One region of the Zoogloea sp. genome, then DNA from elsewhere that is predicted to be linked to it. Evidence: predicted binding sites of a transcription regulator. Region 1 holds the regulator's gene; each other region holds the start of a gene.
The links. Region 1 encodes sigma-54, which starts transcription at its own class of promoters, with help from an activator protein. Its sites were predicted from a motif close to TGGCACGCTTNCTGCTNA; they were not measured.
Positions count from the first base shown of each region.

Region 2: metK (methionine adenosyltransferase) is a predicted target of sigma-54. The motif match lies at 2,732-2,749, and genes of this name have one in related genera.
Region 3: aspA (aspartate ammonia-lyase) is a predicted target of sigma-54. The motif match lies at 1,655-1,672, and genes of this name have one in related genera.
Region 4: ACE3RX_RS04570 (PEP-CTERM sorting domain-containing protein) is a predicted target of sigma-54. The motif match lies at 2,281-2,298, and genes of this name have one in related genera.

Region 1 covers NZ_JAYSDK010000007.1:103,715-107,674, forward strand. The annotation lists gene hprK (HPr(Ser) kinase/phosphatase) at 1-151, opposite strand, end outside; gene ptsN (PTS IIA-like nitrogen regulatory protein PtsN) at 120-605, opposite strand; gene hpf (ribosome hibernation-promoting factor, HPF/YfiA family) at 765-1,088, opposite strand; gene ACE3RX_RS06335 (RNA polymerase factor sigma-54) at 1,105-2,565, opposite strand; gene lptB (LPS export ABC transporter ATP-binding protein) at 2,581-3,303, opposite strand; gene recX (recombination regulator RecX) at 3,290-3,742, opposite strand; gene recA (recombinase RecA) at 3,768-3,960, opposite strand, start outside.
Region 2 covers NZ_JAYSDK010000023.1:80,443-84,402, reverse strand. The annotation lists gene ACE3RX_RS14730 (cupin domain-containing protein) at 1-304, shown strand, start outside; gene ACE3RX_RS14725 (MBL fold metallo-hydrolase) at 349-1,317, shown strand; gene metK (methionine adenosyltransferase) at 1,488-2,654, opposite strand; gene ACE3RX_RS14715 (lysophospholipid acyltransferase family protein) at 2,869-3,756, shown strand; gene ACE3RX_RS14710 (lipid A biosynthesis acyltransferase) at 3,753-3,960, shown strand, end outside.
Region 3 covers NZ_JAYSDK010000038.1:3,826-7,785, reverse strand. The annotation lists gene ACE3RX_RS19395 (PQQ-dependent dehydrogenase, methanol/ethanol family) at 1-156, shown strand, start outside; gene ACE3RX_RS19390 (substrate-binding periplasmic protein) at 218-1,006, shown strand; gene ACE3RX_RS19385 (cytochrome c) at 1,036-1,515, shown strand; gene aspA (aspartate ammonia-lyase) at 1,736-3,160, shown strand; gene ACE3RX_RS19375 (dicarboxylate/amino acid:cation symporter) at 3,195-3,960, shown strand, end outside.
Region 4 covers NZ_JAYSDK010000005.1:65,677-69,636, reverse strand. The annotation lists gene ACE3RX_RS04580 (MFS transporter) at 1-1,205, opposite strand, end outside; gene ACE3RX_RS04575 (LysR substrate-binding domain-containing protein) at 1,281-2,165, shown strand; gene ACE3RX_RS04570 (PEP-CTERM sorting domain-containing protein) at 2,478-3,707, shown strand; gene ACE3RX_RS04565 (family 2A encapsulin nanocompartment cargo protein cysteine desulfurase) at 3,775-3,960, opposite strand, start outside.

The sequences.
Region 1 (3,960 bases):
GGTGGATCAGGTTGAGGTGGCCGACCATGTCGGCAGGCCAGATACGGTCTTCCGAGACCGAAATGCGGGTCGCCAGGCTGCCGCAGATGTGGCGCAGCCGCAGGCGCTCCAGGTTGTCGTCAAACAGCCGGCTGACCGTCGTCTGACGCATGGCTGCCCCATTGGGCGAAAAGGGCATGGGCAGCCTGTGCATCGGCTGCGCTCATCAGTTGCTCGCGGAAATTGCGGTCGCTAAACATCTGGGCTAGCTCGGACAGCAGCTGGAGGTGGTGCTCGTTGGCCTGTTCGGGAACCAGCAGCACGAACAGCATCGAGACGGGGCGTCCGTCGGGGGCGTCGAAGGGGACAGGGTCGGCGAGGCGGATGAAGGCTCCCAGCGCTTCCTTGAGGCCCTTGATGCGGCCGTGGGGAATGGCGATGCCCTGGCCAAGGCCGGTGGAGCCGAGCTTCTCGCGGGCAAACAGGCTGTCAAAGACGGTGCTGCGGCCGATGCCGTGGTTGTTCTCGAACAGCAGGCCGGCTTGCTCGAAAGCACGCTTCTTGCTGCTCGCCTCGAGTCCGACGACCACATTGGTCGGCGGCAAAAGTTTGGCGATGAGGTTCATGCGAGGACTCTCCCGTGTGCGGAGCGGGCCGACACAGGTTGCCGGTGAAAGGCGATTCAGGAAGATCCGGAGGCGAGGGCCGCCGGGGCCGTTGTGTCAATTGGGGCGCATTATAGCCACAACGGTCCCGGGGAAAAGCGTATTACTTAGCGCCGGGAATCAGGACTCGGCGAGGTGCTGCTTCAGGGAGTCGTGACCGTGGTCGCTGGTCTTGTCCTTGTACTTCAGGACCTGACGGTCGAGCTTGTCGATCAGCCCGTCGATGGCTGCGTACATGTCGGCATCTTCGTTCTCGACGTAGATGTCCTTGCCGCGCACGTGCACGGTGACTTCGGCCTTCTGACGCAGCTTTTCCACCGAGAGGATCACGCCGACGCTGGTGACGTTGTCGAAGTGGCGGATTACGCGATCGAGCTTGGTCGTGACGTACTCGCGGATGGCCGGCGTAACTTCGACGTGATGCCCCGTGATGTTGAGGTTCATGGTTGCTACCTTTCTGTCAGATGGTTTTGCGCAGACTGACCGGCGGAATATCGAGGGACTCGCGGTATTTTGCAATTGTCCGACGTGCCACGACGATACCCTGCTGGCCCAACAACTCGGCAATCTTCGCGTCGGACAAGGGCTTCTTCTTGTCTTCCGCCCCCACGAGCTGGCGAATCAGCGCCCGAATCGCCGTCGAGGAAGCAGCCCCACCGCTGTCGGTGGCAACGTGACTGCCGAAAAAATACTTGAATTCGAAAATGCCCCGCGGCGTGGCCATGTACTTTTGGGTGGTCACTCGCGAAACGGTGGATTCGTGTAGATCCAGCTGTTCGGCAATTTCCCGCAGGGTAAGCGGACGCATTGCCACATCGCCATAATCGAAGAACTGGCGCTGGCGGTCAACGATCGCTTGCGAAACTCGCTGGATGGTGTCGAAACGCTGCTGCACGTTCTTGATCAGCCAGCGCGCTTCCTGCAGGTGGCTCGACAGGGAGCCGCTGGCGCCGCGGTTGTCGCGCAGGATCTGGGCGTACAGCTGGTTGATGCGCAGGCGCGGCATCGCATCCGGGTTGAGGCTGACGACCCAGTTGCTGCGCTGCTTGCGGACCACCACGTCGGGTACCACGTAGCGAGTATCGGCCTGGGAGAACTGGGCGCCGGGGCGCGGGTTGAGGCCGAGGATCAGGGCATGCGCCTCGCGCAGGGTGTCGTCGCTGCAGCGCAGTGCGCGCTTGATCTTCAGGAAGTCGCGGGCGGCCAACAGTTCGAGATGTTCGCTGACGATGGCGATGGCGAGGTCGCGGGCTTCGCTGGTGGGCAGGGTGTGCAGTTGCAGGGCCAGGCACTGGCCCACGTCTTGGGCGCCAATGCCGGCTGGGTCAAGGCTCTGGATCTGGCGGAGAGCGATCTTGAGGTCGTCGAGCTCGATTTCCAGTTCGGGCGGGAGCAGCGGCAGCAGATCGGCCAAGTCCTGGCTGAGGTAGCCGTCGTCGTCGAGTGCCTCGATGAGGAAACGCACCAGGGCCCGGTCCCGGTCGGACAGGGGCGTGAGAGCGACCTGGGCGTCGAGGTGGTCGCGCAGGGACGGCACGGCAGCCTGGAATTCCTGAAAGTCGGTCTCGTCGTCGTCGTCGCGTTGTCCGCCGCTGCCAGCCGCAGCCCATTCGCCAGCTTCGCCGCCGTTGTCGAAATCGTGATCCGGCTCGCGTTCCCGCTCAGCCTCGCGGGATTGCTCCTGCTCGCGTTCGTGGGCGGCCTCGCTGCCGGCCGGCGCCAGCGGGCCGGGTGCCTCGACGCGGCTCGAGCCGAGGTCACCCTCGGGCTCTTCCCGCTCGAGCATGGGGTTCTCCAGGAGGATCTTCTCGATCTCCTGGTTGAGTTCGAGGGTCGACAGCTGCAGCAGCTTGATGGATTGCTGCAGCTGGGGCGTCAGCGCGAGATGCTGGGAGAGTTTGAGCTGGAGGCTGGGCTTCATGAGTCGTATCGGGCCTCAGAGCCTGAAGTGCTCGCCAAGGTACACCTGGCGGACCTGTTCGTTATGAACGATCTCGTCCGGGCGGCCACTGGCCAGCACTTCGCCGGCGTTGATGATGAAGGCACGGTCGCAGATGCCAAGGGTTTCACGGACGTTGTGGTCGGTGATCAACACACCGATCCCCTTGTCCTTCAGGAAGCGGATGATCTTCTGGATGTCGATGACGGCGATCGGATCGACGCCGGCGAAGGGTTCATCCAGCAGGATCAGGCGTGGGTCAGTGGCCAGCGCGCGGGCGATTTCGCAGCGCCGGCGTTCGCCGCCGGACAGGGAGATCGCAGTGCTGTCGCGCAGGTGATCGATGCCCAGTTCGTTCAGCAGCTCGTCGAGGCGGCTGGCGATCTGCGGCTTGGAAAGGTTCTGCAGCTCAAGTACAGCCTGGATGTTCTCGGCTACCGTCAGCTTGCGGAAGACGCTCATCTCCTGCGGCAGGTAGGACAGCCCGAGGCGCGCGCGCTGGTGGATGGGCCGATGGGTCAGCACCTCGTCGTCGAGGGTGATCTCGCCGCCGTCGGCGGCCACCAGGCCGACGATCATGTAGAAGCAGGTGGTCTTGCCTGCGCCATTGGGGCCGAGCAAACCCACTACCTCGCCGCTGCCGACGTTGAAGGAAACGTCGTGAACGACCGTGCGGGCCTTGTACTTCTTGCGCAGGTTGCTGACTTTAAGCAGGCTCATCGCCGGGTTGTTCTTTCAGGACTCTACGAATGATTTCGGTGGAAAAGCCGCGACCTTGAAGAAATCTCGCCTGCCGTGCCCATTCTCGCGCGTCTGCGGGCGGCGTGGCGAACTTTCGGCGGTGGATGTCGCGCGCGCGTTCGAGTTCGCTGTCTGTGGTGTTTTCCTCGATTGCGTCGCCGATCAGTTCGGCGGACACGCCACGGCGGCTCAGTTCCAGTTTCAGGCGGGCGGCGCCGAAGCGGCTGGCCTTCGCGCGCACATAGGCATCGGCGAAGCGGGCGTCGGACAGCAGGCCAAGGTCCACGAGGCGGTCGAGCTCGGCATCGACCTCCTCGGGGCTGCCGAGTGCGCCGAGCTTACGTGCCAGCTCCATGCGGGAGTGCTCCCGTTGGGCCAGGCAGCGCAGCGCGCGCTCATGCAGGTTCATCGCCATCAGGCCGGCTCTCCGGACGCCCCGGGCTTCAGGCGGCCGCCTGGCCGGCGGAGCTGATCACCGCCATTTCGGGCAGACCAACCGCCACGCGGATCTTGTTCTCGATTTCGCGGGCGATGTGCGGGTTGCTCTTCAGGAACTCGCGGGCATTGTCCTTGCCTTGGCCGATCTTCTCGCCGTTGTAGGCGTACCAGGCGCCGGACTTGTCGATGAACTTGTGC
Region 2 (3,960 bases), on a different contig from region 1:
GCTCGAGAATCTCCCCGCCCCCGGCCCTGACGAAGCCTTCGAAACCCTGTTCGAAGGCCGTGGCGCGCGCGTCGAACGCATCGTTTCCCACGGTCATGCCAGCCCACCTGGCTTCTGGTACGACCAGACTGGCGACGAATGGGTAATGCTCGTCCAGGGCAGCGCGGAGCTGGAATTCGACGATGGTCGCCACGAATCGCTTGTGCAAGGCGACTGGCTGGTCATCCCCGCCGGCTGCCGCCACCGGGTCGCAGCCACTGGCCCGGACACCGTTTGGCTGGCCGTTCATACCATGGACGCGTGATCCGGATTATCCTTTTGTCCTTTTCAGCCTCCGGAGATGCACCCATGATCCGTCGCAGTCTCAGCGCACTCGCCTTTGCCATCAGCGCAAGCCTACTGCCCGTCGCACCAGCCTGCGCCGAAGCCCCGGCCATCAAGACCCAGGTGCCCGGCTACTACCGCCTGAACGTTGGCGATTACGAGATCACCGCCCTCTACGACGGCTACGTGGACCTGGATGCCAAGCTGCTGACGAACGCCAGCCAGGCCGAGATCCAGCACCTGCTGGCGCGCCTGTTCATCGCCGGCGAGAAGGTGCAGACCGCGGTCAATACCTACCTGGTCAACGCTGGCGGCAAGCTGATCCTCGTCGATACCGGCACCGCCAAGGTCTTCGGCCCAACCCTCGGCTACGTCGCCGAGCACATCCGCGCCGCCGGCTACAAGCCGGAACAGGTGGATCTGGTGCTGTTGACCCACCTGCATCCCGACCACGTTGCCGGCCTTCTCGACGCCGAAGGCAAGCCGCTGTTCCCCAACGCCGAAATCCGCGTCAATCAGACGGAAAGCGATTTCTGGCTGTCCGAGGACAACGCCGCCAAGGCCCCGAAGGACAGACAAGGAATGTTCGCGATCGCCCGCAAGGCCGCTACCCCTTACCAGGCAGCCGGCAAATGGAAGCCGTTCAGCGGTGAGGCCGAACTGGCGCCGGGCATCAAGCCGGTGCCGGCTGTCGGCCATACGCCGGGCCACAGCGCCTACCTGGTCGAATCCAAGGGCCAGCGCCTGCTGATCCTCGGCGACTCGGTGCACAGCTACGCGGTACAGTTCGCGCGTCCCGAGGTCGCCATCGAGTTCGACAGCGACAAGAAGCAGGCCGTCGCCACCCGCAAGAAGCTGTTCTCGTGGGCCGCCAAGGAGAAGATGACCGTCGCCGGCATGCACCTGCCCTTCCCCGGCCTCGGCCACATCCGCGCCGACGGCAAGGCCTTCGGCTGGGTGCCGGTGGAATACAGCCCGCTGCGCAGCAAGTAAGGACGCGGTCGGCCGGCAGCGCAGGCCCTCCTGGCCAGGTACAGCCTGGAGGAAACTTCACCTGTGGGGGCGAATTCATTCGCCCCCACAGTACCCCACAGGAAATTGCATGGGCATGAAGCAGAAAGGGCGCCCCGCGGGGCGCCCTTTCTGCGATCAACAGCTAGGAATTACAGACCGGCAGCGGCGCGCAGTGCGGCGGCCTTGTCGGTGTTTTCCCACGTGAAATCCGCCTCGTCGCGGCCGAAATGGCCGTAGGCGGCGGTGCGCGAGTAGATCGGGCGCAGCAGGTCGAGGGCAGCGATGATGCCCTTCGGACGCAGGTCGAAGTGGGCCTGGATCAGTTCGACGATCTTCTCGTCGGCGATCTTGCCGGTGCCGAAGGTTTCCACCATCAGGCTCACCGGCTTGGCGACGCCGATCGCGTAGGCGACCTGCACCTCGCAGCGGTCGGCCAGACCGGCGGCGACCACGTTCTTGGCCACATAGCGGCCGGCATAGGCGCCGGAACGGTCCACCTTGGACGGGTCCTTGCCGGAGAACGCACCACCGCCGTGATGGGCCGCGCCACCGTACGTATCGACGATGATCTTGCGGCCGGTCAGGCCGCAGTCGCCGTTCGGACCACCGATGACGAAACGGCCGGTGGGGTTGATCAGGTAACGGGTGTTGCCGCTCAGGAATTCCTTCGGCAACACCGGCTTGATGACTTCCTCGATGACCGCCTCGGTAAGGTCGGCGTGGGAGATGTCCGGATGATGCTGGGTGGACACCACCACGGTGTCGATCGCCACCGGCTTGCCGTCCACGTACTTGACGGTAAGCTGGCTCTTGGCGTCCGGGCGCAGCCACGGCAGGCGGCCATCCTTACGCACTTCCGCCTGGCGCTGCATGATGCGGTGGGCGTAGTAGATCGGGAAGGGCATCAGGCTCGGCGTTTCGTTGGTCGCGTAGCCGAACATCAGGCCCTGGTCGCCGGCGCCCTGGTCGAGGTCGAGGCCCTCGCCTTCGTTCACGCCCTGGGCGATGTCGGAGGACTGACGGTTGATGGCGGTGAGCACCGCGCAGCTCTTGTAATCGAAACCGATCTCGGAATCGTCGTAACCGATGCGCTTGACGGTGTTACGGGCGATGTCCATATAGTTGATGTCAGCCTTCGTCGTGATCTCGCCGGAGATCACCACCAGACCGGTGGACACCAGGGTTTCGCAGGCGACGCGACCGTGCGGGTCCTGTGCGAGGATCGCGTCGAGGACGGCGTCGGAAATCTGGTCGGCGACCTTGTCGGGATGGCCTTCGGAGACGGATTCCGAAGTAAAAAGGTATTCTCTGGCCATGGAGGCGCTCCTGAAAAACAAAAATCCCCGTAACTGACGGCGTTGCCGTCTCGGGGGATTCTCGGAGCGGCGACGCTTTAGCAGTATTTTTGCCGGCACATCCGCAGCTGATCTGCGAACCGCCACCGCCCTGCAAGTTGTCGGATTAACTCGGCGGAATCACAATTATAGCTTTGCCTTCCGGGCCGTCAATTCGGCCACCCCACAGCCCCTGATGGCGTCACTCATTTTTTCCCTTCTCGCCCGCCTGCCCCTCGGGCTCCTGCAGCGTCTCGGCTGCGTTGCCGGATGGCTGACCTACGCCGGCTCGCCCACCTACCGGCGGCGCCTGCGCGACAATCTGGCCCAAGCTCTCGGACCGGAGGAAGCCGCCCGGACCTGGCGCCGCGCGGTCGGCGAAACCGGCAAGCAGGCGCTGGAACTGCCGTGGCTGCTGCTGCGCCCGCAGGCCGAGATCGTCACCAAGGTCGTCCGCGTCAGCGGCTGGGAACACGTCGAAGCCGCCGAGGCCAGTGGTGGCGGCATCCTCTTCATCACGCCGCACCTCGGTTGCTTCGAAATCACCGCCCAGTATTTTTCCACCCACAAACCGATCACGGTGCTCTACCGGGCACCGCGCAAGGCGGTGCTGCAGCCGGTCATCAACGCCGGGCGCAGCCGCGGCAACATGCGCCTGGCCCCCGCCGACGTAGGCGGCGTGCGGCGCCTGATCAAGGCCCTGCGCGCTGGCGAGGCGGTCGGCATGCTGCCGGACCAGGTACCGGGCGCGGGTGAAGGTGCCTGGCTGCCCTTCTTCGGCCGCCCGGCCTACACGATGACGCTGGCCGCCCGCCTGTCCGAGGTGTCCGGCGTCAGCACGATCTTCGCGTGGGCCGAACGCCTGCCCGGCGGCGCCGGCTTCCACCTGCGCCTGCGACCGGCCCTCGAAGCACTCGCCGGCGATACCGAAACCCGCGCCGCCGCCATCAATCGCGAGATGGAAGCCCTGATCCGCGAGAACCCGTCCCAGTACCTGTGGGGCTACAACCGCTACAAGCGCCCCCGCGGCGGCGCACCCACCTCATCTCCCACACCTCCCGCCTCCCGAGAAAACCAACAATGAGCCGTATCGTCGTCGCCCTGCTGTGGCTGCTCCACTGGCTGCCCCTGTCCATGCAGGCCCCCATCGGCCGCGGCCTCGGCCTGCTGCTGTACTGGATCATCGCGCCGCGGCGCAAGGTGGTGCTCACAAACCTGCGCCTGTGCTTTCCCGATCAATCCGAAGCCGAACGCCGCGCCCTGGCCAAGGAACACTTTGCGCTGGCCG
Region 3 (3,960 bases), on a different contig from region 1:
CCGACCACCTTCAACGTGAACGGCCAGCAGTACGTGGCCATCGTCTACGGCCCCGGCGGCGGCAGCCTGTGGCCGCTGGTGTACGGCGAGCTGTTCAAGCACCAGAACCGCGGCGGCGGCATGATGGTCTTCGCCCTCTCGCCGCAGTACCGCTAACCCTGTCCCAGCCCTTGCGGCGGGCGCGGCCGAAGCCTGGGCCGCGCCCGCGGAGCGATCCATGACACCGCGCACACGCCTTTGCGGCACCTTGCTGGCCCTGCTCGCCCACGGCCAGCCGGCCGGCAGCGCACCGCCCCCGGCAGAACCAGGCGGCGGCCCCCTGACCGTCTGCCTCGCCGAAGCCAACCCCCCGTTCTCGGCCAGCAGCCTGCCGGACGGCGGCATCGACGCCGAACTGGCCCGCGCCGTCGCCAGACAGCTTGGCCGGGAAGTCCGCCTGACATGGGTAACCATCCCGAATCGCGGCGGGCTCGGCAAAGCCCTCGCGCAGAACCTCGCCGGCGGCGCCTGTGCGCTGTTCGCCGGCATTCCGGAAAGCGGCGGGCCCAACGAGGACCTGGCCGAGAAACGCCTGGCCGCCAGCACGCCCTACCTGGAAACCGGCTATGTGCTGGTCGGCGCCCGCAAGCCAGTCCGCAGCCTCGACGACGCCCGCCGGCTCGGCCGGATCGGCGTGGTCACCGCCACGCCGGCCGATCTGTACTTGTTCCAGCAGCACTTGCACCGCCTGCCCTACGGCAACAACGGCGCGCTGCTGGCCGCCCTCGCCGACGGCAGCGTGGACGCCGCCGCGCTGTGGCAACCGGCCCTCGCCGAGGCCCGGAGGCTAGGCCAGGCCTCGGCCAGCGACGGCCTGGCGCTGCCCGAGGCAGGCCGCACCCGCTTCGTCTTCGCGCTGCGCCACGGCGACCCGGCCCTGCTGGCCGACGTCAATGCCGCGGTGGACCGCCTGCGCAGCGACGGCCGCCTCGACGCAATCCTGCGGGCCCACGGCCTGGCACCGTGATCAAACCAACGACCCCACACCAGAGAACCATGACACACCCCACATCCCCCACATCTCTCACCGCCCGTGCCGTCCGGCAGCGGGCGTCCGCCATTGGCCTGTGCCTCGCCCTCGGGCTCAGCGGCCTGGCCCATGCCTTCGGCGTGACGCCGGCCGGTGGTGCCCCTGCCGCCGCATCGGCTAATCCCCTCGCCGGCAACGCCGAAGCCGCCCGCAAGGGCGAGGAGCTGTTCGGCCGCAACTGCCAGCAGTGCCACAACACCCGCGGCCACGGCGGCAAGTGCCCGCAGCTCGTGCGCGGCGCCTGGGCCCCCGGCGGCCCCAACTCCGACAAATTCATGTTCGACACCATCTCCAAGGGCCGCCCCAACACCCAGATGGGCTCCTTCGGCATGGCCCTCCGCGAGGACGAGATCTGGCAGATCGTCACCTTCCTGCGCGAAGAGGCCGTCCGCGTGAAGGCCGCCGCCCGTAAGGCGACCGACGACGACGATTCAAACTGGTACTGAGCCCGCCTCATCCCCGCGGCGTTCGGATTTCCGGATGCTTTTTCCGCCCCCTTTCCGGGAATCCGAACACACCAGCAATCGGAGAAAATAAAATCCTTTAAAAACATACAGATAAAAACTCGGATCGAGGTCCGAGCGGTGGCACAGCTCCTGCAAATGAATGGGCACGACGGCCTCTCCACGGCCCGGCAAACGACATTCAAAAGCATTGGAGACACGCATGACCACCACCGCCATCTACCGCACGGAACACGACCTGCTCGGCGACCGCCAGGTCCCCACCGCCGCCTACTACGGCGTGCACACCCTGCGGGCCCTGGAGAACTTCAACATCAGCGGCATCTCCATCGCCGCCTATCCCGACCTGGTGCGCGCCCTCGCCCAGATCAAGCTCGCCGCCGCCCAGGCCAACCAGGAACTGGGCCTGCTCGACAGCGAACGCACCGAGGCCATCGTCAAGGCCTGCCGCGAAGTGATCGCCGGGCAGTACCACGACCACTTCGTGGTGGACGTCATCCAGGGCGGCGCCGGCACCTCCACCAACATGAACGCCAACGAGGTGATCGCCAACCGCGCGCTGGAGATCATGGGCCACCGGCGCGGGGAGTACCTGTTCCTGCACCCCAACGAACACGTCAACATGAGCCAGTCCACCAATGACGTGTATCCCACCGCGCTCAAGCTTGCCACCTACGTGGGCATCTTCCGCCTGGTGGACGCCATGGCCCACCTGCGCTTCGCCTTCGAGCGCAAGGCCACCGAATTCGCCGATGTACTCAAGATGGGTCGCACCCAGCTGCAGGACGCCGTGCCGATGACCCTCGGCCAAGAGTTCTCCACCTACGCCACCATGCTCGGTGAGGACGAGGAACGCCTGAAGGAAGCCGCGCTGCTGATCCGCGAGATCAACCTCGGCGCCACCGCCATCGGCACCGGCATCAACGCCCACCCGGACTACGCCGGCCTGGTGTGCCGCCGTCTCGCTGAAGTCAGCGGCATCCCGGTGGTCACCTCGCCGAACCTCATCGAAGCCACCCAGGACTGCGGCGCCTTCATCCAGCTCTCCGGCGTGCTCAAGCGCGTCGCCGCCAAGTTGTCCAAGGTCTGCAACGACCTGCGCCTGCTCTCCTCCGGCCCGCGCGCCGGCTTCTGCGAGATCAACCTGCCGGCCCGCCAGGCTGGCTCCTCGATCATGCCGGGCAAGGTCAATCCGGTGATCCCGGAAGTGGTGAACCAGATCGCCTTCGAAGTCATCGGCAACGACATGACCGTCACCTTCGCCGCCGAAGCCGGCCAGCTGCAGCTCAACGCCTTCGAGCCGATCATCGCCCACAGCCTGTTCAAGAGCGTGCTGCACCTGTCCCGCGGCTGCACCACGCTGGCCGACCTGTGCGTGGACGGCATCACCGCCAACCGGGACGCCCTGCGCGCCAGCGTCGAGCGCTCCATCGGCATCGTCACCGCGCTGAACCCCTACATCGGCTACGCCAACGCCACCGACGTGGCCGCCGAAGCCCACGCCACCGGGAAGGGCGTCGCCGAAATCGTGCTGAACCGCGGCCTGATGAGTGCCGAAGCACTGGCCGAGGTGCTGCGCCCCGAAATTCTGACCAAGCCGCAAATGATCCCGGCCCGGGCCGCCTGAGCAGCCCTCCATTCATAGAACCAAGGAGAACATCATGAAAATGAACCGGCTGACGACCCTGATCGGGGTTGCCCTGGTGCTCGGCATCATTGTCGGCTACGCCTGCAACACGCTGGCCGCCACCCCCGCCCAGGCCAAGGAGATCGCCTCCTACTTCGGCATCCTGACCGACGTCTTCCTGCGCCTGATCAAGATGATCATCGCCCCGCTGGTCTTCGCGACCCTGGTCGCCGGCCTGGCCGGCATGGGCGACACCAAGACGGTCGGCCGCATCGGCCTCAAGGCCCTCGGCTGGTTCGTCTGCGCCTCGTTCTGTTCGCTGCTGCTCGGCCTGGTCTTCGCCAACGTCCTGCAGCCCGGCACCGGCCTCAACGTGCCGCTGCCGGAAGCTGGCGCCGCCACCAACCTGAAGACCAGCGCGCTGAACCTGAAGGACTTCATCACCCACGTCTTCCCGAAGAACATCTTCGAGGCGATGGCGGCCAATGAAATCCTGCAGATCCTGGTCTTCGCCGTCTTCTTCGGCACCGCCCTCGGCCACCTGCACAGCCAGACCGCGCGCAGCCTGGTGTGCACGATGGAAGAAATCGTCCATGTGATGCTCAAGGTCACCGACTACGTGATGCGCTTCGCCCCGGTAGGTGTGTTCGGTGCCGTCGCCGGTGCCATCACCACCAACGGCCTGGGCATGCTGCTCGTCTTCGGCAAGCTGCTGCTCAGCTTCTACGCCGCCCTGGCCGCCCTGTGGCTCGTGCTGATCGCCGCTGGCTACTTCGTGCTCGGCAAGGAGATCTTCCGCC
Region 4 (3,960 bases), on a different contig from region 1:
CCCGCCACGCCAATCCAGCCATCGAACTGCCAGGCCAGCCCGGACACCGTACCGATCAGGCTGGCCCCCAAGTAGTAGCAGCACAGGTAGATCGCCGCCGCCAGGGCCCGTGCCGGAGCCGGACGCCGCCCCACCCAGCTGGCCGCCACCGAATGACCGGCGAAGAAGCCGAAGGTGAAGATCCCCACGCCGACCACCAGCACCGGCAGCTGCGGCGCCACGCTCATCGCCAGCCCGGCCAGCATCAGCGCCACCATCGCCCGCAGCGTCACCACCCGCCCGAAGCGCTCGACCAGCCGCGCCCCCAGGTTGGACGCCACGATGCCCACCAGGTAGAGCAGGAAGACCATGCCGATCTGCGCCGGGCTCAAGGAGAACGGCGGCGCCACGAGGCGGAAGCCCAGGTAGTTGTAGAGGCTGGTGAAGCAGCCCATCAGCAGGAAACCCATCGCGAACAGCAGGCGCAGGCCGCCGTCGGCGAAGGTCTTGCGCGCGTTGCCGAGCACGTCCGCCACCGCCACCTGGATCGGCTGGAAATGGCGGGACGGCGGCAGCAGGCGCCAGAACAGCAGCGTGGTCAGCATCGACGAGGCCGCCAGGCAGACCAGCGCCACGCGCCAGTCCGCATGCTCGGCGATCAGCGCGGCGAGGAAGCGCCCGGACAGGCCGCCCAGCGCATTGCCGGAGATGTACAAGCCCATCGCCCGAGCCAGCGAGGTCGGCGCGAATTCTTCACTGAGGTAGGCCATCGCCACCGCCGGCAGGCCGGCGAGGGTCATGCCGAGCAGCGCCCGCGACACCAGCAGGCTGTGGAAGTCGCCGGCAAAGGCGCCGACCAGCGTGAACACCGTGGACAGGGACAGCGCGCCGACCATCACCGGCTTGCGCCCGACACGATCGGCGAGGATGGCCGCCGGGATCAGCGCTGCCGCCAGCGCAATGGTGGCCGCCGACACCGCGCCGCTGGCCAGTGCCGGGCTCAACCCGAAGCCATGGGCCAGCAGCGGCATCAGCGGCTGCAGGTTATAGAGCAGCGAGAAGGTGGCGAAACCGCCGAGGAACAGGGCCAGGCAGGCGCGCCGGTATTCGGCGGTGCCCGCGTGCAGCTTGTCGGCGGCGACGCTGCGTTCGGGGGCGGACTCCACACGGGGGCGGGACGGGACTGGCTGGGCGGGAAGCTCGCAGCAGGGGGCATCGGTTTGCATGAGGCCATGCTAGTCCCGCCCAAAACCACCAGTCCAATATATATTACCGACCGAATTAATACCTCAAAGATATATATGGAGCTGCGCCATCTGCGTTACTTCGTCGCCGTCGCCGAGGAGCTCAACTTCACCCGCGCCGCCGAACGCCTGCACATCGGCCAGCCGCCGCTGAGCCAGCAGATCCAGGCGCTGGAGGAGAAGCTGGGCGTGCAGCTGTTCGAGCGCACCAAACGCCGCGTCGCGCTGACGCCAGCTGGCCAGCGCTTCCTTGAGCACGCCCGCCGCGTGCTGGAGCAAGCCGGGCGCGCGGTGGACGACGTGCGCCGGATGGCCCGCGGCGAGGTGGGCGAGCTGAAGATCGGCTTCACCTCGTCCCTGCCCTTCACCGCCGTGCTGCCCAACCTGGTCCGCCGCTATCGGGAGCAGCGCCCCGACGTGACGCTCAACCTGCGCGAAATGTTCACCCCCGACCAGTACACGGCCATCGAGGCCGGCGAGCTGGACCTGGGCTTCGTGCGCTACACGGGGCTTGAAACACCGCCCAGCCTCGACGTGCGGGAGATCCACCACGACCCGCTACGCCTCGTCATCAACGCCGTCCATCCGCTGGCCAGCCGCCCGGTGCTGAGCCTCGCCGACCTGCACGGCGAAGGCTTCATCACCTACCCGATCACCGTCGGCACCGGCCTCACCATCCTGCTCCGCGAGCTGTGCCTGAAAGCCGGCTTCGAGCCGCGCATCGTGCAAATCGCCGGCGAGGCCACCACGCAGATCGGCCTCGTCGCCGCCGGCCTCGGCGTGGCGCTGCTGCCGGCGCCGCTGGAGTGCGTGCGCATCGAGGGCGTGCGCTACCTGCCGGTCAGCGACCCCGGCGCCTACCTGTCGCTGGGCGTGGCGACCCGCAAGGGCGACCGCAATCCACTGGTGGAACAGTTTCTGTCCAACCTGTACTCGGACTGAAAGGTCGACAAATTTGACAGTGCCTGCAAGCAGGCGCCCAAGACAACGCTTTCCCTCACAGCAACGCAATAAAAACAGCAAAAACTACAATAACATACAGAATTTCAAGTGAGTTTGGCACGTATATGGCTTTATTCTGAACGCAAGAATCTCGTCACACGCGTTACCTGCACGACAAATTCGAGCGGTCCAGCTGTCACGGACCCGCCCAACGAGAGAGTCCCGAAACCATCCACTGCCGGAGTCGCCGTAAGCTGCGGCTGAGAGGCCAATGGGCCAAACGCGACGATGGCATGAACAGGAGGACTCACCATGTCTCGTTGGCGTTCCATTGCATTCATCCTTGCGGTTTTCAGCCATATGCCCGCTTGGGCCTATGTCGTAGCCAGCTTCGATACCGTGGGCATCACCGCAGTCTCCGGCCCCGTCCTGCCGACGCAGGTCTACACCTTCGACTTCACCCTCAACTCGTTGGCATCCGCCACATCCACACCGCTCGTCACCGGCCCAAGCAGCTTTGGATACCTCAATGTCGTGAACGGCGACCAGTGGGTCATCCGGAACGAGCCCATTCCGCTCGTACAATCATTGACCGAAGAATCGCAGCATTTCTGGTTCACCCAGAGCAGCACGGCGTTCTCCAGCGTCAAGGCGATTTTCAACAGTGATCCCTTTGTGCCGACCCTGCCCTCCTTGCTGCCCGCCATCGACAGCCAGTGGTCGAATGTGGGACTGCTGCCTGCAAATACCTCATACGGGAGCAACGACCTGCACGGCGAAGTCGGCGGTGGCACTCCGGTCGTCAGCCCGCCGCCCGCGGCAGTTCCCATCATCGAGGGCTACCTTCGCGGAGGTGTGCCGGACATCAAGCAACTCAACGAAGAATGCGGTCCGACCGCCACCCTCAATTCCCTGCTGTGGCTGGCGAAGAAGTATGGGCTTTCGACGGACAAGCTACCCAAGCTGGCAAACGGCTCCATCGACCAGCAAGCACTCCTGAAGCAGATCGCCAACGCAATGCAGAAGCACAACACGGACGGGAGCGCCGGCCTGCCCAACAACTGGAACCCGGAAAGCCCGATCGTCAATGGCGACCGGGGCTATCCTGGCCTGGACCGGGGCTCCTTCGAGGCCGGACTCAAAGACATCCTCAAGGCCACCATGCTGCCCGTGGTGGAGGAAGGCGGCGTCAAGGATCCCAAGGCACAGGGCGCCTCGACCTTCGACTTCGTGAAGAAGGAATTGAAGAAAGGGCAGGACGTGGAATTCCTGATCACCTGGCCGAGCGGCAACTCCCACTGGGTTACCGTGACGGGGTACATCGACGCCGGAAAGGACAACAAGACGCTCATCGTGCACGACCCCGGCGTGGCCAACGGCAACAATTACTGGAAGATCAAGGACGACGGTTCCCTGACGGCCCCGATCGGCACGGCCAATCGCGCCGTTGCCGAATCAGTGATCCCCGAGCCCTCGCTGCTTGCCCTGCTATGCACGGCCCTCGGCGCGCTTGTCGGATTCCGCAGACGCCAGCCCGCATGAGCAACGAACAAAACCCCGGTAAGCCAACGCTTACCGGGGTTTTGTCTTTTTCCGCACAAAAGATGACTCAGCGCCCGATGCGCCCCTTGCCGCGGGCCAGCCGATGCAGCACCGCGACGAGGGCATCGACCTCTTCGCAGGTGTTGTAAAAGGCCAGCGACGGTCGCACCGTGGCTTCCTGGCCGAAGCGGCGCAGGATGGGCTGGGCGCAGTGGTGGCCGGAGCGCACCGCTATGCCTTCCTCATTGAGGGC